Regions from separate parts of the Mycobacterium sp. DBP42 genome, predicted to be linked through region 2. Evidence: riboswitches for the same ligand, from Rfam matches in the RefSeq annotation. Region 2 holds a riboswitch; the other holds the start of a gene.
What was found. Region 2 has a riboswitch for thiamine pyrophosphate ahead of thiC (phosphomethylpyrimidine synthase ThiC). Riboswitches for the same ligand answer to the same signal wherever they lie in the genome.

Region 1: linked by a shared signal. The riboswitch ahead of thiO (glycine oxidase ThiO) and the one ahead of thiC (phosphomethylpyrimidine synthase ThiC) in region 2 are both predicted to bind thiamine pyrophosphate.

What each region holds. Positions count from the first base shown of each region.
Region 1 covers NZ_VCMY01000022.1:24,919-35,604, reverse strand. Annotated here, with positions in the region: gene E0T84_RS19370 (type III polyketide synthase) at 1-653, opposite strand, end outside; gene E0T84_RS19365 (M28 family metallopeptidase) at 706-2,142, opposite strand; gene E0T84_RS19360 (M28 family metallopeptidase) at 2,139-3,644, opposite strand; gene E0T84_RS19355 (slipin family protein) at 3,980-4,669, shown strand; gene E0T84_RS19350 (ABC transporter permease) at 4,676-5,434, opposite strand; gene E0T84_RS19345 (ABC transporter ATP-binding protein) at 5,431-6,342, opposite strand; gene E0T84_RS19340 (thiazole synthase) at 6,407-7,189, opposite strand; gene thiS (sulfur carrier protein ThiS) at 7,182-7,382, opposite strand; gene thiO (glycine oxidase ThiO) at 7,379-8,398, opposite strand; TPP riboswitch at 8,389-8,503, opposite strand; gene thiE (thiamine phosphate synthase) at 8,539-9,210, shown strand; gene E0T84_RS19320 (NUDIX hydrolase) at 9,204-9,710, opposite strand; gene glnX (protein kinase G-activating protein GlnX) at 9,846-10,686, shown strand, end outside.
Region 2 covers NZ_VCMY01000041.1:43,932-54,617, forward strand. Annotated here, with positions in the region: gene E0T84_RS26005 (MoxR family ATPase) at 1-1,014, shown strand, start outside; gene E0T84_RS26010 (hypothetical protein) at 1,011-1,628, shown strand; gene E0T84_RS26015 (VWA domain-containing protein) at 1,625-3,493, shown strand; gene E0T84_RS31970 (hypothetical protein) at 3,486-4,100, shown strand; gene E0T84_RS26030 (CoF synthetase) at 4,093-5,409, shown strand; gene E0T84_RS26035 (TIGR00730 family Rossman fold protein) at 5,387-6,124, opposite strand; gene E0T84_RS26040 (class I SAM-dependent methyltransferase) at 6,121-6,762, opposite strand; gene E0T84_RS26045 (MFS transporter) at 6,785-8,554, opposite strand; TPP riboswitch at 8,780-8,889, shown strand; gene thiC (phosphomethylpyrimidine synthase ThiC) at 8,878-10,512, shown strand; gene thiD (bifunctional hydroxymethylpyrimidine kinase/phosphomethylpyrimidine kinase) at 10,509-10,686, shown strand, end outside.

The DNA.
Region 1 (10,686 bases), on a different contig from region 2:
GAGTCCAGCACGTCGGGCCCGGTCGGGTTGAGCTTGCGGGCCCGGTGTTCGCCCACCGCGACCACCGCGGCCGCGCCGTCGCCGAACAGCGCGCCCGCCACCAGCGTCGGCATGCTCGGATTGTGTTTGCGGGTCAGCGAACACAATTCGACCGACACCAACACCGCCACCTTGTCGGGTGCGCCGCGCAGATAGTCGTTGAGCCGCGCAATCCCGGCGGCCCCGGCAACACAACCCAGCCCGAAGATCGGGATGCGGCGTACGTCAGGGCGCAGGCCCAGGCGACCGGCGATGCGGGCATCCAGCGATGGGACCGCAGCGCCGGTGACGGTGGTCGTGACGATCAGATCCACATCCTGCGGACGCAGACCCGCCTCATCCAGCGCCCCGGACAGTGCGGCACAGCCCAGTTCGGTTGCATGCTCGATGAACAGGCGGTTGCTCTCACCGAAATCGTCGAGACCCGCATACTTTTCAAGCGGCAGGACCAGATATCGGCTGTTCACCTTGGCGCTCGTGTGCAGGGCCCGCACCACATCCTCAGCCTCTGCGTATCCGGGCAGGTCGAGCAGGGCGCTGGTGACCTCGTCCTGGGTATACCGATGTGGGGGCAGAACAGCATGGACGCCGGCAATCGTGCTGTGACTGGGCATTCTGGCGACGTTAATTCCCATACCCGTATTACGGGGACCTACCCTCGGCGGTTCAACCGCGGTGGCGCTTGTCCCGTGCCGGCACGCCGTTGGGCCCCTCGATCGAACGGGCGTACGTACCCACGGTGAAGGCGATCGCCGACCCCATGATCCCGAGTGCCCGCGCATCGACGTTGTCGATCGTGTCCCGCCGGGTGTGGTAGTTCGGGTCGAAAGCCGCGCCGGCCCGCCCGCCCCACAACCGGGCCTGCACCTTGGTCTTGCGTTGCGAAGCCCCGGTGGTGGCACCGCCGATCGGCACGCCGGCCTGCAAGAACGGGTGATAGTCGGTGTTCGCGCTGATCGGCAGGTCAGCGGGCCGCGCACCGGCCAGATTGAGGTAACCGGCCATGGTGCGCTCGATGCCGGCCGAGCCCTCGGGCATCGGCTTGGGATCGGTGGCCTGGCCGGACTGGTCACCGTCATAGGTGAAGAACCCGGCGTTGGGTGATCCGATCATGTCGAAGTTCAGGTACAGCGCCAGATCGTCGAGCTGGTCCAGCGGCAGGCTGCGCACGTATTGCGTCGACCCGTCCAAACCCATTTCCTCGGCGCCCCAGAACGCGAACCGCACCGCGTTGTCCACCTGCGGCGAAGGGCCCAGCTGCAGCGCGGTTTCCAGAACGGCCGCCACCCCGGACCCGTTGTCGTTGATGCCCGGGCCACCACCGATGCTGTCCAGGTGCGCGCCCACGAGCACCACGTCCGACGCCGAGCCGGTTTTGGTCTGCGCCGTCACGTTGCGGGACTTCACCATCTCGGCCTTGCCGTCCAGGGTCAGGCGCACCGGAGCGCTCGTGCGCCGCAGTGCGGCATCGGTGGTCTCGTCGATGACGCCGACGGGGACGGTGAGTTGGCGGTAATAGCCCGTGCTGAACAGCCCGCCCGGCGGCGGCTGTTGCCCGCGGTTGACCACCAGCACGCCCACTGCGCCCTTGGCCAGCGCGATGTTCTGTTTCGTCACAACCGAACACCCGGTGTCGTCGACCACGGCTATGGCACCGGAGATGTTGACCGAACCGTAGTCGGTGGCCGCACATCCCGACGGCTTGCCCGGGCGTAGCGTCGGGGCGTTCAGCCCCTCGGGTGCCGTCGTCACCAGCATCGATGCCTGGTCCACCCGGTATTTTGTCCCCGACACGGTCAGCGCGGGGTTACCCCCGCGCATCGTGCCCATCCGCTCGAATTCCGGAGTCTGGACATCGAACCCCTTGTCCCGCAACACTTTCACCACATAGTCGACACTGGCGTCGTAGCCGGAGCTACCGACCGCCCGGTTGCCGTCATGGCTGTCGGCAATCTCCTGGAGCTTGCGCAGGTGGGTGTACATGGCGTCGACGGTGATCTTGCCGGCCAGTTCCTGCGGATCGACAGCCTCGGGCGAGGGCTGCGCCGAGCATCCCACGAGCGCGGCTCCGAGCAATATGACAGCGAGTCGACGCGCTGTCACTGCGCGGTGATCTGGTGACGCGTGCGGTCGGAACGAACCGGTAAACCGTTGCGGCCCCGCTGATCTTGGGCGTACACACCCACAGCGAACGCGACTCCCTCACCATGTATCCGCATCGCGTCCTGGTTCACGTGGTCAAGGGTATCGGTGTTCTTGTGGTAGTTCGGGTCGAACGGCTGATCCACCTCACCGGCCCACAATTTGGCTTCCTCGGCGTCCATCTTGTCCTCGGCGCCGGAGAACAATCCACCAGCGGGAACGCCCGCCATGGTGAACCCGTCATAGTCGGACCGGCCGTCAAAACTGGTGTCGCGCGGTGTCTTTCCGGCATCCTCCAGGTAGGACGCAAGGGTGCGCTCGATACCCGCGGAGCCCTCGGGAACCCGCGGACGGCCCTGCTCGTCCAGCGGCGCCGACTGGTCGCCGTCATAGGTGAAGTAGCCGGGGTTCGGCGAGCCCAGCATGTCGAAGTTCAGGTACATGGCGATGTCTTTGAGCTGCTCGATGTCCAGGGACTCGACATAGTTGGTCGAGCCACGCAAACCTTCCTCCTCGGCACCCCAGAACCCGAACCGCACCGCGTTGGCCACCTGTGGCGAATCACCCAGCTGCAAAGCGGTTTCCAGCACCGCGGCCACCCCGGAGCCGTTGTCGTTGATGCCAGGCCCTTCCGGAACGCTGTCGAGGTGGGCCCCGACCATCACCACGTCCGAGGTCGAGCCGGTCTTGGTCTGGGCGATGACATTGCGGGTGCGCTCGGTACGCACTCCCGCGACGAGTTTGAGCGTGGTGGGCCCGGGCGCATTGCGCAGCCGGGTGCCCTCGTCCTTGGTCACGCTGACCACCGGGATCTTGACGTCGGTGTTGCGGCCCAGCGTGCCGCCCATCTTCTCGTCGTTGTTGGTGTTGACCACGATCATGGCGACCGCACCGCGCTCAGCGGCAACAGCCTGCTTGTCCGCGAAAGGGCAGGAGCCCCGGTCCACCAGTACCACCGCGCCGGCGACCGGGAGTCCGTCATAGTCGGCGGCCTCACAGCCGGGGGTGTCCTCGGCCTTGGCCGGCACCAGCGGCGCGGACAACCCTTCTTGAGGGGTACCGATGGTGAACTCCAGCGGCTTGGCCGTGACGGCCTGACCGCCGACGGTGACCTGCGGGTCCTCGGCAAACGGCAGCCTGACCTCGAACTCCGGCGTCTGCACGTCAAACCCCTTGTCGCGCAGCGCACCGACGACATAGTCCACACTCGCGTCATACCCCGGGCTGCCGAGCGCCCGGTTGCCGTTGTTGGCGTCGGCAATGTCCTGGAGCTTGCTCAGATGCCCCATCATGGCGTCGGTGGTGACCCGCTCACGCAATTCGTCGGCGAAGCGCACCGCCGCCGGGGCGGACTCCCGGGACTGCTGCCCGTCGGTCTGCAGTTCGGTCTTTGCATCACAGCCGGCCAGCCCCACGGTCAGCGCCAGCGCGCCGAGCACCGCCCCCGTCGAAGTACGTCGCATTTCACCCACGGTAGCGGCTCGGCCGATCGGCCCGGCGCTTAAATCGCTTGCCTGGGGATTTGCTGTGATGGCATGGTGTCTTCCGGCGCCGAAAGGGGAAGCAGGCGAAGCGGGGTACCGCAACGTTTCTGCGCGTTGCCTGCGGCGCCATGGCACAGGTAAAAGGACCTGGGGTTCGAATCCCTCCTGCAATCCCGATACCGTCGCCGGGTTCACCCGATCGGTGACCTTGTGGCCCACATCCGCCGGTACGGGGGTGCGACGCCCCGTCACTGATCGCGTCCGGCGGCGGTATCCCTTTGCCGCACAGACACATACCGGAAGGAGGACACGACATGGGCATCTTCACGTTCAACCGAATCACTGTTTCCGCGGGCCAGTGCGCACTGGAGTACCGCGACGGCACGCTGGGTCGTGTCCTGCCGCCGGGCCGTCACCGCATTGATGTGGCGGCCTCGGTGGTGCGTGTCGAGATGCGTGAGCAGGTGCTCACGCTGGCGCCGCAGGAGGTGTTGACCTCCGATGCGGTGACGCTGCGTATCAGCGTGGCACTGCAGTTCAAGGTGAGCGACGCGGTGGCCTACGTGGAAGCAGCGGCCGATCCGATGGCCGCGGTGTACCTGGCCGCGCAGATCGCACTGCGTGACCTCACCGCCGCGGTGACCGCCGACGAGGTGATGCAGCGCGGCAACCGTATTGATGCCGACGCGATCGCCGCCGCGGCGCGCACGGCCGGTGCCCGCACCGGCGTCGAGGTGATCGGGGCCTTCGTCAAGGACGTGATCGTCCCGGCCGAGATCCGCGCCGCGGCGCTGCAGTTGGCGACGGCCAAGGCCACCGGTGCGGCGAAGCTGGAAGCCGCCCGCGCCGAGACCGCCGCGCTGCGGGCGCTGGCCAATGCCGGCAAGCTGCTGGATGCCCACCCGGCGCTGGCGCAGCTGCAGCTGGTCCAGCGGGTGCCGTACGGGTCGAAGGTGGTACTCGCAGTGGGTGGTTCGACGGATGTGGCGTCTGACCCGGAGTGATCCGGGTCAGGCGTCACGCCTGTTCAGCACCACCGCGGCAGCCACGAACGCCACCGCGACCCACACCAGGAAATAGACCAGCGAGCCCAACTCACCCCACGGCATGACATACGCCGGGAACAGCCAGTCCACGTGCAGGAACGTGAACATGTTGGCGAACGGCAGCCAGGGCCCGGTCTGGGGGCCGGAGTTGGGCATGTTCCCCAGCAGCGGCTCGGCCACCAGCGGCCACAGCAGCAGAACCGCCACCGCACCGGCCGCGAATCGGACCAGCGCACCGACGGCCACGCCGAGCACCGCGGCCAGCGCGGCATACAGGGCGAACCCGCCGGCCACCCGCCAGGTCGCCGCATTGGCCAGCGACAGTTGCGTTCCGACCACCGGGTTGGCCACCATCCGGGCCACCAGCACCGAGGCCAGCACCATGACCACCGCACACACCGACGAGAAGGCCGCGCACACCACCGCTTTCGCGGCCAGCACCTGCGTACGGTTCGGCGTGGCCAGGAAGGTGGTGCGGATCAGCCCGCTGCGGTATTCGCCGGTCATTGTCATCGAGGACAACACCATCAGTACCGGAACCCCGAACACCGCGACGCCGAGCGCGGCCTTGGCGGGAGGCAGCCCGGCGTAGTGATGCGCGCCCATACCCTGCATGGCGGCCACCCCCAGGCTGAGTACCGCCACCCCGACCGTGGACCACAGCGGGGAGCGGGTGGTGGACAGTTTGATGCGCTCGGCGTCGAGCGCGGACAGCGCGCTCATGCCTGGGCCGCCCGGTAGTCGACCGCGTCGTCGGTGAGTTTCAGATATGCCTCCTCCAGCGAGGCCTGCCGCTGGCTCAACTCGTGCAGGGTGACGGCGTTGCGCGCGGCCAGGTCGCCGATCACCTCGATGGCTGCGCCGTGCACTGCCAGCGCGTCGCCGTCGGCGGTGGCCTCCACCTCGAAACCGGCGTCGGTGAGAACCTCGCGCAGAGACTCCAGTTGCGGGCTACGTACCCGCACGGTGTCGGCGGACGTACCGCTGACGAACTCGTTCACGGTGGTCGAGGCGATCAGCTTGCCCTGCCCGATCACCACCAGTCGATCGGCGGTGTTGGCCATCTCGGCCAGCAGGTGGCTGGACACGAACACCGTCCGGCCCTCGGCGGCCAGGCTGCGGATGAGGGTGCGCACCCAATGGATGCCCTCGGGGTCGAGCCCGTTGACCGGTTCGTCGAACAGCAGCACCGGCGGATCGCCCAGCAGTGCGGCGGCGATGCCGAGGCGCTGACTCATGCCCAGCGACAGCGTGCCGGCACTGCGGTCGGCAGCCGAGGTCAGCCCGACCATCTCCAGCACCTCGTCCACCCGGGCCGACGGAATCCGGTTGGCGGCCGCGATCCAGCGCAGGTGGTTGCGGGCCGAGCGGTTCGGATGGGCCTGCCGCGCATCGAGCAGGGCGCCCACCGATCGCAACGGATCGTGCAGTTCGCGGTATCGCTTGCCGTCGATGGTCGCGGTCCCGGCGCTGGGATGGTCGAGCCCGAGGATCAACCGCATCGTGGTGGTCTTCCCCGCGCCGTTGGGCCCCAGGAATCCGGTCACCACGCCCGGTTCGACGGTGAACGTCAGATCGTCGACAGCTCGGTGGGATCCATAGAGTTTTGTCAGCCCCGTGAGTTCGATCATCACCGCCATCATTGCAGGCGGTGCCGTTCTGACTGCTCAGGTTCAGTTCAACCGAACATTCCCGTCACTGGGCACGCCCGGTATCAGCGCTGAGAGCCGGGCTCGACGCCTGAGCCCAGAACCGTTTCGGGATCCGGCCGGCCTGCCGAGCCAGGTACCCGGCGGTGACGGCCGCGGACATCGCGGCGGCCATGGTCGGCGGGTCGGAAGCCCGGGTGACGGCCGTGGCCAACAGCACGGCGTCACAACCCAATTCCATCGCCATCGCCGCGTCGGAGGCGGTGCCGATACCGGCATCCAGCACCACCGGTACCCCGGCCCGCTCGACGATCATCTCGATGTTGTGCGGGTTGGAGATGCCCAGGCCGGTGCCGATCGGCGAACCCAACGGCATGACGGCGGCACAACCGGCATCCTCCAGCCGGCGGGCCAGCACCGGGTCGTCGTTGGTGTAGGGCAGCACGATGAATCCGTCGTCGACCAATTGCTCTGCGGCCTTGACCAGTTCGATGGCATCGGGCAACAGGGTGCGCTCGTCGGCGATGACTTCGAGTTTGACCATGTCGGTGCCCAGCGCCTCCCGGGCCAGCTGCGCGGTCAGCACCGCCTCGGCCGCACCGCGACAGCCGGCGGTGTTCGGCAGGGCCGCGATGCCGAGCCGGTTGAGCAGGTCGAGCACCCCGGTACCGGTCTCGGCGTCCACGCGTCGCATCGCCACGGTGGTCAACTCCGTGCCCGAGGCGATCAGCGCCTCTTCCAGCACAGCCAGATTCGGTGCGCCCCCGGTACCCATGATCAGCCGCGAGCCGAACTCCCGGCCCCCGATGCGCAACACAGAATCAGCCACCCTGCACCGCCGTCACGACCTCCACCCGGGCGCCGTCGGACAACGTCCGGTCCCACTCGGAGCGGGGCAACACCGACCAGTCCAGCGCGACGGCAATGCCCTTGTCCGGGAAGCCCCGGGTTTCCAGCAGCCCCTCGATGGTGGTCTGCTCGTCCACCTCGAGGGTTTCGTTGTTGACCGTGATGGTGATCATTTCGCTCCCACGCTCACCTCGAGTTCAGCCGCGATCCGCTCAGCGGTCCACGGCGCCAACAGAAATCCGTTCCGGCCGTGTCCCACGGCCACCAGGGTGCGCTCGTCGACCCGTTCGACCACCGGCAGCCCGTCGGGTGTCATGGGACGCAGCCCCGCCGCGGTCTCGGCAAGTTCGTACTCACCCAGGGCCGGCATCACCGCGCAAGCGTCCTCAAGCAGGTCGCGCACCCCGCTGACCACCGGCGCGGTGTCGCGGCCGTGCTCGTACTGGGTGGCACCGACCACCACACCGTCGGCGCGCGGCACCAGGTATACCGGACGGCCGTGCACGCGGGCCCGCACCACCCGCTGCGGCACCGGCATACAGCCCTTGCGCCACCGCAGCCGCAGCACCTCGCCCTTGACCGGGCGCACCGGAAGGCCTGCCACGAGCTTGGGCGCGTCGATCCCGTTGGCGACGACGAGCATGTCGGCGTCTCGCACGTCGGCGAGGTCCTCGACCGGCCCGGCCCACCGCACCGCCAGCTGTTCGCAGCGCGCGGCCAGTCCGTCGACCACGGCACGGTTGTCCACGGCGAGTTCGGTGGGGGCCCGGAATCCGTGCCGGATGCCTTGGGCCAGTAGAGGTTCCACATCGCGGGCCGCGGTGGTCAACTCGACCGGCTGTCCCTGGGCGGACAGCCATTCGGCGACGGTGTGCAGGTCGGCGACATCGGCCCGGTCCACGGCGACCACCAGTGACTCCCGTGCGGTGACCACCTCGGGCGCCAGCCCGTCGAGGAACCCCGAGTGCCACAGCTTGAGCGACTCCAGGCCGATCTGCAGCATCTGCTCCTCGCCCGGCCAGCCTTCGCTGTGCGGGGCCAGCATGCCACCGGCCACCCACGACGCGCCGCGTTCCGTGCTGCAGTGCAGCCGCACACTCCAGCCGTCCAGCGCGGCCCGGCGCGCGACCGACAGCCCGATCACACCGCCGCCGATGACAGCGAGTGTTCCGGCTCCTCCTTTTGCCATACTCCGCTCCCTACGCCGGCATGACCCGGATCAGGTGTGACGGTAAGGGCCGGTCCGGATGCCCACTCTCAGCCCCTCGTCCCAGGGACTCCCGTATTGCCAGTCCAGGGTACTCGGGCGGTACCGGCTACCGTCGCGGTGTGGAATCACCCGTCGACCGTCTGCAGCGCGCCACCCTCTACCTGTGCACCGACGCCCGCCGTGAGCGGGGTGACCTGGCCGAATTCGCCGACGCGGCGCTGGCCGGCGGGGTTGATCTGATCCAGCTGCGCGACAAGGGCTCGGCCGGGGAGAAGCAGTTCGGACCGTTGGAGGCACGCCAGGAGCTCGAGGCGCTCGAAGTACTGGCCGACGCGGCGCGGCGGCACGGCGCCTTGCTGGCGGTGAACGATCGCGCCGACATCGCCCTGGCGGCCGGGGCCGATGTCCTGCATCTCGGTCAGGACGATCTGCCGCTGGACATCGCCCGCGGCATCATCGGAGAGCGCCCGGTGATCGGCCGCTCCACCCACGACACCGCGCAGGCCGCGGCCGCAGTCGATGAAGCAGTGGACTACTTCTGTGTCGGGCCGTGCTGGCCGACTCCGACCAAACCGGGACGCTCCGCGCCGGGCCTGGACCTGGTGCGCTCGACGGCTGCGCGGCAACCGGCCAAGCCGTGGTTCGCCATCGGCGGGATCGATCATCAGCGGCTACCCGAGGTGCTCGCCGCGGGTGCCCGGCGCATCGTGGTGGTGCGCGCGATCACCGCGGCCGAAGACCCTCGGGCGGCTGCCGAAGAACTGAAGGACGTGCTCAGTAGGGCTTATTGATGCCGGTTGCGCTCCAGCGGCAGCGACGCCGTCACCACCCGCAACTGCGCCCAGCTCGCGGCGAAGCCGGGATGCAGCGGCAATTCGGCGACCTCGTCCTCGGCCACCCAGCGCAACTCGGAGCTCTCCCGGTTCGGGATCGTGGCCAGCGGTTCGGGCACGTCGGCGATCACCGTGGTGTAGGACCAGTGCGTGCCGCCGATGCCGGCCACCTCGGCAGTCACCACGGTGGTCCGCACGGTGAGCTGCTCGGCCGTCACCCCGGCCTCCTCGTTGGCTTCCCGGACCGCGGCCTGCTCGGCGGTCTCGTGACTGTCGCGGGCACCGCCCGGCAACGCCCACGTGCCGCCTTGATGGCTCCACGGCGCCCGGTGTTGTAACAGCACCGCCGCCGCTGCGCCGGGCCACGGCGCCCGCAGCAACAGGCCCGCCGCACCGTGACGCCCCCAATAGCGGGCGCCGTTGTCGGAGAACACCCAGCCGTCACCGTCGCCGCGCACCCGTACAGGATAAGGAACGGCGCCAGTTTCGGTGCGGCCCAATTTCTCCGCGAGCCTAAGCGCAGCCCTCTTAGAATTTTTTTATAGTGGTGGCACGCCCCGATTGCACCGAAACTAAATGAGGTCCGTGCGCAGGTGACTGTGGAGTTGGCACATCCCTCGACCGAACCGCTCGCGTCCCGGTCGCCGACTACTCCTGCCCACCCACGCTGGTGGTTTCTGTGGACCACTCCCGGGCGCATCCTGACGATCGGGCTCGTGTTGTCCGCACTCGTGCTCGCCAGCGCATTCGCGACGTCCACCACCATCAACGACCGCCAGCAGGCGTTGACCACGGTGCTCGACCACACCGAGCCGCTCGCGTTCGCGGCCGGCCAGCTCTACACCACGCTGTCGGTGGCCGACGCCGCCGCGGCCACCGCCTTCATCGCCGGTGCCGAACCCCGCGATGTGCGGCAGCGCTACGAACAGGCGATCACCGACGCCTCGGTGGCGGTGACGCGGGCATCGAGCGGGCTGACCGACGAGACGCTGGTGCAACTGCTCGGCCGGATCAACGCGCGGCTGGCCGTCTACACCGGCCTGGTCGAGACCGCCCGCACCAACAACCGGGCGGGCAACCCGGTCGGTTCGTCGTACCTGTCGGAAGCCTCGGCGCTGATGCAGTCGCAGATCCTGCCCGACGCGCAACGGCTCTACGAGGAGACCTCCGCCCGGGTGGACGCCGAGACGACGGCCTCCACCCGGATCCCGGCCCCGGTCATGCTGGTGGTGTTGGCGACGCTGATGTTCGGGGTGTTCGCCAATCGCTGGCTGGCGCGCCGGACCAGGCGGCGGGTAAACATCGGTTTCGTGGCGGGCGGGCTGGCCGTGCTGATCATGTTGATCTGGGTGACCACCGCGCTGGTGATCTCGACTTCGGACAGCCGCAGCGCCAAGGACACCGCCGCCGAATCCCTCAAGACGGTGACCAACC
Region 2 (10,686 bases):
GAGTACAACCGGATTCCGACCAAGACCCAGTCCGCGCTGCTGACCATGGTCGCCGAGGGGTACGTCGAAAGCCACGACCAGATGCACGTCACGGCACCCGGACATGGGGTGCAGAGCTGGTTCTTCACCGCCAACGACGACGGCGGGGGCGGCACGTTCCCGGTGATCCAGGCGCTGCGTGACCGGATCGACGTGACCGTGCAGGCCTTCGGGTTCAACAGCCGGTTCCTCGACGAGCTGGTGAGCCGGGTCGAGGCCGGTGACCGCCCCGAGGACAACGTGCCGGCCGAGCTGGTGTTCACCGCGGCCGAGCAGGCCGCCATGGTCGAGGCTATTCGCGCGATCCCGGTACCCACCGAAGTACGCCGACGCCTGGAGTTCTTCGTCAGCCACTTCGAATTCGTCCAGCACGGTGGCCGTCGCTTCGAATACCGGACCAAGGATGTGGTGGCCACTGCCGGTCTTGAGGTCGAGCGGATCATCGACGCCAACTCCGGTGCCGATCTGCAGGTCGATCTCGGCGCGCAGACCGTCAACGGGGTGTCCGTGCGCTCACTGCAGAACCTGGTGCTCTACGCCAAGGCGCTGGCCTGGTTCCGCGGCAACGGCACCGTCACACTCGAGGACGTCCGCGCGATGGTGCCATTCGCATTGCGCGGCAAGCTGTTACCGAACGCTGCGCATCCCCGCTTCGACACCGGCACCGACCGCGAGCTGGCATCCGATCCGGCGAGCTGGCTGACCGACCTGTTCGATACCTCGTGCCGCCAGTACGTCGCGCTGGCCCGCGAGGATGAGGACCCGGTGGCCGAGCTGCTCACCGAGTTCGGCCGCGGCCTCGACGGCTTGGACGCACTCGAGGTTTCGCGACGCCTCACCACGATCGAATCACGTATCGCGGCGGTGTCCGGCGTGGGCAAGGTCTACGGCCGGGATTTCGATGACCTGGTGGCGTTGAAGTATCTCTACCAACGGTATTCGAACTATCTGCATTGGCTGGAGAGCGGCCGGTGATTGCCCGGGCCGTCCACCAGGTCAACCTCGACCTACCCGCGCCGGCCGTCGACCTTCCCGCGATGGCAGGACTCGACTTGGCCCTTTCGGCCGACAACGTGGCCCGCTTCGGCGGGGATCCACGCCGGTACCGTCATGCGTTGCACGGCATCTCGTTGCCGGCCGAGACGATGGTCAGCGTCGCGGCGGTTGCCGCCTGGCGGGCCGGGGTGCTCGGGATCCGCGCCGATGCGCTGTCCCGATTACAGCTGCTACCAATCGATGTCGCGGCCACGGTGCTGGGCCTGCCGGTCGATGCCGTCGTCCCCTTCACCAATGGGCAGACGGTGGACCGGTTCTACTGGCCGCTGCGCCCACCGGGTCAGTTCATCGCCCGGATCGGCGGCTTCACCGGCCTGGGCGGCAGGTGGGATCACCCACCCACCGCTCCCGCACCGTGCGGGCCGGGCCGCTGGACCGTGGACGTCGGCACGCAGCGCTGGCAGATCGACGCCGACGTATTCGGCCACGTAGTGGCCTTCGCACCCGCCGAGAGCGCCGTGGACGCCGGCCCCCGTACCGCCCAATTGGTCGTGCGGCCGACCTCCTATCTGGCCGAGATCTGGCCGGCATGACCGGGCGGACGCCGACCGACACCGAGCTGGTGGCCTGGCGGGCCGCGCTGGATCTGTGGAACGTTCAGCTGCACCCGCCGAACATGGTGCGGGACAGCGCCGCCGGTACCTTCGCGTGGTTCACGTTCCCGCCGTCGATCTCGATCGACATCGACGAGTTGGCCCGCCAAGGGGCCCAGCACCATCTGGTGAGCGTGTTCGCTCACGAGATCGGCCATCACGTGCTGTCGCCGAGCACCCGCGTGGTCTCGTTCAAACTCCTGCAACAGATGGCCCGGGCCATCGTGGCCAGCGATCCGCGCCGGGCAATTCCCGTCACCGCCACGGCCACGGCCCGGAGGCTGTCCAACCTGTGGTCGGACCTGCTGATCAACGACCGGGTGGTACGGATGCAGCGCCGGCAGTACCCGGGCACCGAACCGGACATGATCGCGTTGTGGCGCACGCTGACCACCCGGGAGCCGGCCGCAGACGCGCCGTGGTGGGTGCTGATGCGTGCCTACGAGTTGCTGTGGTCGCTGCCGTCGAACACGTTGTGCCCCAATGAACCACCTGTGCTGCCGGCATCGGCGCGGGAGGAGGCCCGGGCCCGCCAGCACATCGACCCGGCCACACTCGACGTGTCGATGGTCCGCGAGCATCTGCAGGAGAAGGAACGCATCCACCGGGCGGCCGCCCTGCGGGTACGTGCCCTGCAGGATGAACTGCTGCTCAGTCAGCCGGTACAACCGGTTGCCGATGCCGAATACGTGGCGCAGGCGGTACGCACCTTCGCCGCCGATCCGGTGGGCGGGGCCCTGACTTTCGGTATGGTCCTGGTGCCCTATCTGGTACTGGAATCGATGGTGTCCGCCGGCGCGGGCATGCCGAGCGGCGGGTGTGCCGAACAGGACGGATCACCGGCCACCGCAGCCGAACTCGCCGAGGTACTGTCCGACCCGCGGCTCGACGAGCCACCTGTGCACCCGGCAGCAGCCGCGGTCGGAACCACCGAAACGGGTCAGGCGCCGGGCCAAGGTTACGGTGTCGCCGAGACGTTGGCCCTGTTCGACGGATCCGATCCCAACGCCGTGATGCTGGCCTGGTACGAGTCGCAGGCCCGGCCGTGGATCCGCCCGCTGCTGCAGTCTGGGCGCGGCGTCGCTGCTCACGGGATCCCCGGGCCGCTGGAGACGTGGGAACTCGGCGACGATGCCACCGAGTTGGACTGGCCGGCCACCCTCGCCACCAACCCGGTTGTGGTGCCCGGGGTGACGACGCGGCGCCGTACCCAACTGCCTGACGATCCGGTCGCCACCACCGAAGCGGTGACGCTGGATCTCTACATCGACTCGTCCGGCTCGATGCCGCGTCCCGATCGAGGTTCTCCCGCCGTGCTGGCCGGCATGATTCTCGCTCTGTCGGTACTCAAAGGTGGTGGACGCGTTCGGGTCACGTCATGGTCGGGCCGGGGTCAAGTGGCCGGTGACAGCGTGTACACCCGCGACCGCTCGGAGATCATGCGCCAACTGACGACGTTCTTCAGCGGTGGCACGGTGTTTCCCCTCGATCTGCTCGCACACCGGTACCCACCCGGCGACCACGGCACTGACGAGCTGCGCCACCTGGTGGTGCTGTCCGATGACGGCTTGAAGTCGCTGTTCGGCGCAAGCCAGCAGGAGTACTCGACGGTGGCCGCCGCGGTACGGCGCCAACTCGATACCGCCACCCTGTTGGTGCAGGACCGGCGTCGGTCGGTGGCCGGCCCGGCCGCCGAGGCCGGCTACGAGGTCGATTATCTGGACCACATGGCAGATGCCCCGGCCGTCTGCGCAAGGTTGGCCGCACGGATCGCGGTATATCGGCGGGAGGTGTTGCGTGGCTGAACAATTGGCGAACTGGTTCGCCGAGGGGCTGGACGAGCAGGCGGTGTGGTCGGGCCTGAATCCCGGCCCCACGGTGGATGAGGTCGCGGCCCGGCTGGCCAGCACGCCGCAGCCGTTCCTCGCCGACACGGTCGACGTGGTGGCCCTCGCCTGCGACGTGTTCAACCACACCGGCTGTGCGGCCGCCGCCCAGCGCATCGCCGAGCGGGGGACGCCGGCCTCGCGGCGCGGCGCCGCCATCGGGTTGTGGTTGTTCGCCAGTGCGGATCTGATCGGCCCGTTCAGCGTCTCGCTCGACGAGCGGAGGGCCGCGACAGCCTTGTTGGCGTTGGCGTTTCGGGTGGCCCCCTTGGTGGAGCCCGGCCGCTGGCTCAGCGATTCGGACCGCCGGGACGAGGCGGTGCGCACGTTCCTGCTCTGGGATGGCCTGCTGCCGCACGGCGAGGATGCCGTGCAGGCCCGGTCGTTGTTCGAGATGCGTGATTCGGTGCGCCGCGAAGGCGCGCTGGCCCAGGCACTGGCCGATCACGAACATCGCATGGCTGTGCAACGCCGCCTGGCCGATGCCAAGGCCAAAGAAGCTGCGGCACGGTACAACAGTGAGTGACGATCCGCTGCGGCTCGATGATTACGTGCCGTTCGGTCAGGTGGCGCTCACCGACGAACAGCGCTGGCCGGGTCTGTCGGCCTCCGGCCGGGCGCGGCTGGCCGCCCTGGAACAGCACCGGCACGCACCGGCCTGGTGCCACCGCGTCGGGCACCGTCTCACCCCGGACCAGCAACAGCAGGCCACCCGGCAACTGCCGCTGGACAATTGGCTGCCGTCACACCTCGCGCTGGCCCGCACCCTGCCGGCCTATCGCCGCCATGCAGGTCCGCTGGACACTCTCGCCGATTTCCCGCTGATCGGCCGCGAAGATCTCGTCGACGACATCGCAGCGTTCGTCCCGCCCGGTGCCGACCTGAGCCGGATGCTGCACGGCACGAGTTCGGGCAGCACCGGCGCGGCCCTGGTCATGCCCGATGACCCCGATGAGTTGGCCCGCGGATTTCACTGGCTGCGGGGGCTGGTGGGTGCCCACTGGGAACCGGTGGTGCATCGAATAGCCCTGGCACAAACTGTGTTTCAACGGCAGGCATTCACCTACACCTCGGTGGTCCCGGGTTTCGGGGAAGCCCTGATGGCCCGGCTCAACCTGCATCCGGGTGCCTGGGCAGGCGGCGGCGCGCAGCGCGACGCGTATCTGCGGCACACCGATCCCCAGGTGATCAGCGGCACGCCCACGTCGCTGGAAGTGCTGTTGGAGCCCGCGCTGGTCGCCACGTTGCGGCCGCTGGCGCTGATCTCCGGGGCGATGACCCTGACCGGGCCGTTGCGCCAGGCCCTCGAGGTGGCCTACGACTGTCCGGTTCTGGACGTCTACGGCCTGCACGAGACCCGGCCGATCGCGGTCAGCGACGACGGCGGGCCGTTCGTGGTGGCGGCGCGGCGCGTGCATGTCGAAGTGCTGGCCGGCGAGGTGGTGGTGACGTGCGGCGAGAACCAGTTCCTGCCGCTGGTCCGCTACCGCACCGGCGACTACGCGCGCCTGGTGACCCATCGCGGCCGTCCGGCCCTGGCCGATCTGGAAGGCCGGGAGGCAACGGTTTTCGTGTCGGCGACCGACGACGCGGTGCCGTGCGTCGACCTTACCCAGCAGTTGCAGGCCGCCGGTGCGCGCGGGTGGAGCGTCAACCAGGACTCGGCGGGCCGTGTCGCGGCGGTGATCGCCTCCGGTGACCGCCGGCGGGTGGCCGAGGCGCTGACTCTCCTGCTGGGACGCCCGGTCGAGGTCACCCGGGTGGCAACACTTGCCGAACTGGGCCCCGGCAAGCCGCGGCGCTACTCCTGCGCTATCGCGCCGACGCGACGATGATTTCCACGGCTTCTGTCACGCTGTCGGTGCAATGCAGCAGCTCCAACTCCGATTCGGAGATCTTTCCGCCGGACAGCATCGTGTTGCGGATCCAGTCGATCAGGCCCGACCAGTAGTCGACACCGAGCAGGATGATCGGAAACTCGGTGACCTTGTGGGTCTGCACCAGCGTCAGTGCCTCGAAGAGCTCGTCGAGGGTGCCGAATCCGCCCGGCAGGCACACGAATGCCTGCGCATATTTGACGAACATGGTCTTGCGGACAAAGAAGTAGCGGAAGTTGATGCCGAGATCGACCCAATGGTTGAGGCGCTGCTCGAAGGGCAGTTCGATGCCCAGCCCCACGGAGTAGCCGCCGGACTCGCTGGCTCCGCGGTTGACCGCCTCCATCGAGCCCGGACCGCCCCCGGTGATCACCGCGTAGCCGGCCCGCACCAGCGCGATGCCCAGCTCCTCGCCCAACCGGTACTCCGGCGAATGCGGCTGCGTGCGGGCTGAGCCGAAAACTGTGACAGCCCTGGGCATTTCAGAGAGGGCATCGAAGCCGTCGACGAACTCGCCCTGGATGCGCATCACCCGCCACGGATCGGTGTGCACCCAGTCGGTGGGGCCGCGCCGGTCCAGCAGCCGCTGGTCGGCGGTCGCGGCGGCGCAACGTTCGCGACGCAGTTGCACCGAACCGCGAATCTGCAGCGGGCTGTCGTCGTTCTCGGTCATGCGGGTTTGACGCCCACAGTGATGACGTCGGAGATCGGCGTCCAGATCGGCCGGCGCACCCGGTGTTGCTCGACGACGGTGAATCCGGCCGCCTCGAACAGCGTGCGCATCTCCTTCTCGGTGGGGCTGTGCGCGGGGGCACCCAAGTCGGCCGACAGCGCGTGCAGCGGCAGGAAGGTACGGCGCGGGCTCATCGTCGTCACGGCCACCATCCCCCCGGGCCTCAGCACCCGAGAGAACTCCGCGAGTGCGGCGGGCTGGTCGAAGAAGTGGAACGCCGAGGTGGTGACCACCGCGTCGAGGAAACCGTCCTCGAAAGGCAGTTCCTCGGCCGGGGCGGACTTCCACCGCACCCGGTCGGAACGTTTGCGGGCCTGGGCGAGCATGCCGTCGGACATGTCCAGGCCGTACACCTCGTCGGGCAACAGTTCCCGCTGGATGCGGTCGGCCAGAATACCGGTGCCACAAGCGATGTCGGCGATCGCACGGGCACCGCGCTGCTGCAGTTGGGCGATCACCTCATCCTGGGCGGGCCGGTACACCCACCGTTGGAGACAGCCCTGGTCGTAGGCCGGTGCGGCAAAGCTCCAGAAGCTCGTGATGGCATCGTTGAATCCACGGCGCTGTGTGGTGGTCACGGCCCGAGTCTAGGTCGGCCGCTCAGGCCTCGTTGCCGGCTCCGGCCGCCGTGCCATAGCGGCCGGCACTGAACATCGACGCCACCGCCCCGATCACCATCATCACCGCCGCGGCGGTGAACACCACGGTCAGCCCGGAATGGAACGGGTCGGTGATCAGCTGCGGGAAGAATGTCTGCCCGGTGATCACGTCGGCGTTCACCCCGGTCTGGTGCAGCGAGTCGTAGGGGGCGAGGAGCTCGGCCATCGGGTTGTAACCGAGGAAGGCCGCGAACAAGCTGCCGACCGGGGGCAGGTTCGCCACGTCATGGGCCACCGAGGCCGGAACACCTTGCTGGGTCAGGCCGGTGGTCAGTGCCGTCGGCAAGGTGTTGGCCAGCCCGACGATCATCAGTGAGAAGAAGATGCCGATCGACAGTGAATTGCCTGCGTTGAAGAACGTGGACCGCACGCCCGAAGCCGCGCCACGCTGACCGGCCGGCACGCTCGACATGATGGCCGCGGTGTTGGGGGCGGTGAAGATGCCGCCGCCCAGGCCGTTGAGGAAGACCAGGATCGCGAAGAGCCAGTAGTCGAAGTTGACCGGGATGAGCAGCAACGCCACGAACGTGACCGCCATCAGCAGCATGCCGCCGACGGTCAGCGGCCGCGCTCCGATGCGGTCGGAGAGCGACCCGGCGAGCGGCGCGGCGACCAGAAACCCGACGGTGACCGGTAACAGGTAGATGCCCGCCCACAGTGGGGTGGACTCGAAGCTGTAGCCGTGCAGTGGCAGCCAGATCCCCTGCAACCAGATGATCAGCATGAACTGCAGCCCGCCGCGGCCCACCGAGGACATCAGGCCCGCCAGGTTGCCCATCCCGAACGCGGCTGATTTGAACAACCGGATGTCAACCATGGGCGAGGGCACGTTCAGCTCGACGATGCAGAACGCCACCAGGAGCAGCAGGCCGAGCGCGATGGAGCCCAGCACCCACGGGCTGGTCCAGCCGGTGGTCGAGTCACCGTAGGGCTGGATGCCGTAGGTGATGCCGATCAGGAGCACGGTCAGACCCAGCCCGAAGGTCAGCGTGCCGGCCCAGTCGAGCCGTCCGGCGGTGCGGACCCCGAGTTCTTTCAGGGAGCGGTAGCTCCAGATGGTGCCGACGACGCCGATCGGCACGCCCACCCAGAAGATGGCCTTCCAGTGCCATTCGGACAGGAAGCCTCCGATCAGCAGCCCGAGGAACGATCCGGCGACGGCGGCCACCATGTTGGTGCCCAGCGCCATCCCGCGCTGGTTGGCGGGAAAGGCGTCGGTGAGGATCGCCGACGACGAAGCCATCAGCATGGCGCCGCCGACACCCTGGACGACGCGCCAGCCGATCAGCCAGACGGCGCCACCACCGAGCTGGAACGGGTGGAAGGACAGCGCGATCGCGGCCACGGTGAAGACCACGAAACCCAGGTTGTAGATGCGGACGCGGCCGTACATGTCACCGAGGCGCCCGAACGGCACGACCAGCACCGCGGTCACCACCAGGTAGCCCATCAACATCCACAGCAGGTAGCTGACGTTGCCGGGAGCCAACGGGTTCAGCCCGATGCCGCGGAAGATCGCCGGCAGCGAGATCAGCACGATCGAGGCGTTGATCGAGGCCAGCAGGATGCCCAACGTGGTGTTGGACAGCACCACCCACTTGTAGAACGGATGGTCGTCGAGAGGGCTGGAGTCCAGGCCTCCGCTTCGACGCGCGGTCGCGGCCTCGGCAGCGTCGACGTCGCCGGCCGTGTTCGTCATCTCAGTCGTCATCCGTCTTCGCTCTAGTGCCATCGAGGGCTGGGCCCAATAAGTGCAAAACACATATATTAGCTATGCAAATCAAGCTGAGGCAACCCGAGAACTGCTGAGCGACCCCGCCCCCGGCTTCGCCGGTTTCGACGCCAAGGTCGCCCCGGAGCGTTCGACCAGCCCTGACGTCGAAAACCCCGCCACCCGGTTCCCTAGACCGCAACGTCTGCGCTAGGTTGGGGCCTGCAAACCACACGCGGGAGTGCGCACGAGCGCGCTGAGAGGACGGGTACGCCCGTCGACCGTACGAACCTGACCGGGTCATGCCGGCGTAGGGAGATGAAATGAGCAGTGTATTTGTGAACGACTCGGTCGACCCGTCGGTCACGATTGGTCCGATCACCGGAAGCACAAAGGTCTATCGCGAGATCAACCATGACGGCACGACGATGCGGGTGCCGTTTCGCCGGGTGAACCTCACCAACGGCGAGCATCTGGACCTGTACGACACGTCGGGCCCCTACACCGACGACGATGCGGCGGTCGATCTGAACGCCGGCCTGCCGCCGCGGCCCGGGGTGCACAAGGACCGCGGCACCCAGCTGCAGCGGGCCCGGGCCGGCGAAATCACCGCCGAGATGGCGTATATCGCTGAGCGCGAAGGTGTTTCACCTGAATTGGTACGTGACGAGGTGGCTCGTGGCCGGGCAGTGATCCCGGCCAACCACAACCACCCGGAGGCGGAGCCGATGATCATCGGCAAGGCGTTCGGCGTGAAAGTCAATGCCAATATCGGGAATTCGGCCGTCACCTCCTCCATCGGCGAGGAGGTCGACAAGATGGTGTGGGCCACCCGCTGGGGCGCGGACACCATCATGGACCTGTCCACCGGCAAGGACATTCACCAGACGCGGGAGTGGATCCTGCGTAACTCGCCGGTCCCCGTCGGCACCGTACCGATCTACCAGGCGCTGGAGAAGGTCAACGGCGACCCCACCAAGCTGACGTGGGAGATGTACCGCGACACCGTGATCGAGCAGTGCGAGCAGGGTGTCGACTACATGACCGTGCACGCCGGGGTGCTGCTGCGCTACATCCCGCTGACCGTCAAGCGGGTCACCGGCATCGTGAGCCGCGGCGGGTCGATCATGGCGGCCTGGTGCCTGGCTCATCACACCGAATCGTTCCTGTACACGCGCTTCGAAGAACTCTGCGAGATCCTGGCCCGGTACGACGTGACGTTCTCGCTCGGCGACGGGCTGCGACCCGGATCGATCGCCGACGCCAACGACGAGGCCCAGTTCGCCGAGTTGACCACCCTGGGCGAACTGACCAAGATCGCGAAATCCCATGGCGCGCAGGTGATGATCGAAGGCCCGGGCCATGTGCCGATGCACAAGATCGTGGAGAACGTCAAGCTCGAGGAAGAGCTCTGCGAAGAGGCACCGTTCTACACGTTGGGCCCGTTGGCCACCGACATCGCCCCGGCTTACGACCACATCACCAGCGCGATCGGCGCGGCAATCATCGCCCAGGCCGGCACCGCGATGCTGTGTTATGTCACGCCGAAGGAACACCTGGGCCTGCCCGACCGCAAGGACGTCAAGGACGGGGTGATCGCGTACAAGATCGCCGCGCACGCTGCCGACCTCGCCAAAGGCCACCCCCTCGCACAGCAGCGTGACGACGCGCTTTCAAAGGCGCGGTTCGAGTTCCGCTGGCACGATCAGTTCGCGTTGTCACTGGACCCTGACACCGCGCGCGAGTTCCACGACGAGACGCTGCCCGCCGAACCGGCCAAGACCGCGCACTTCTGCTCGATGTGCGGCCCCAAGTTCTGCTCGATGCGCATCACGCAGGACATCCGGGATGCCTACCCCGACGGCGTCGCGCCCGAAGATATCGAGGCCGGCATGGCCGCCAAGTCCCAAGAGTTCGCCGACCACGGTAACCGCGTCTATCTACCCTTGACGACGTGAACTACCTGCCGCTGGCCTCCGCGGGTGACACCCCGCGGCGGGTGATGACCATCGCCGGTTCGGACTCCGGCGGTGGCGCCGGGATCCAGGCCGACATGCGGACCTTCGCGATGCTCGGTCTGCACGGCTGCGTCGCGATCACCGCGGTGACCGTGCAGAACTCCGTCGGCGTCA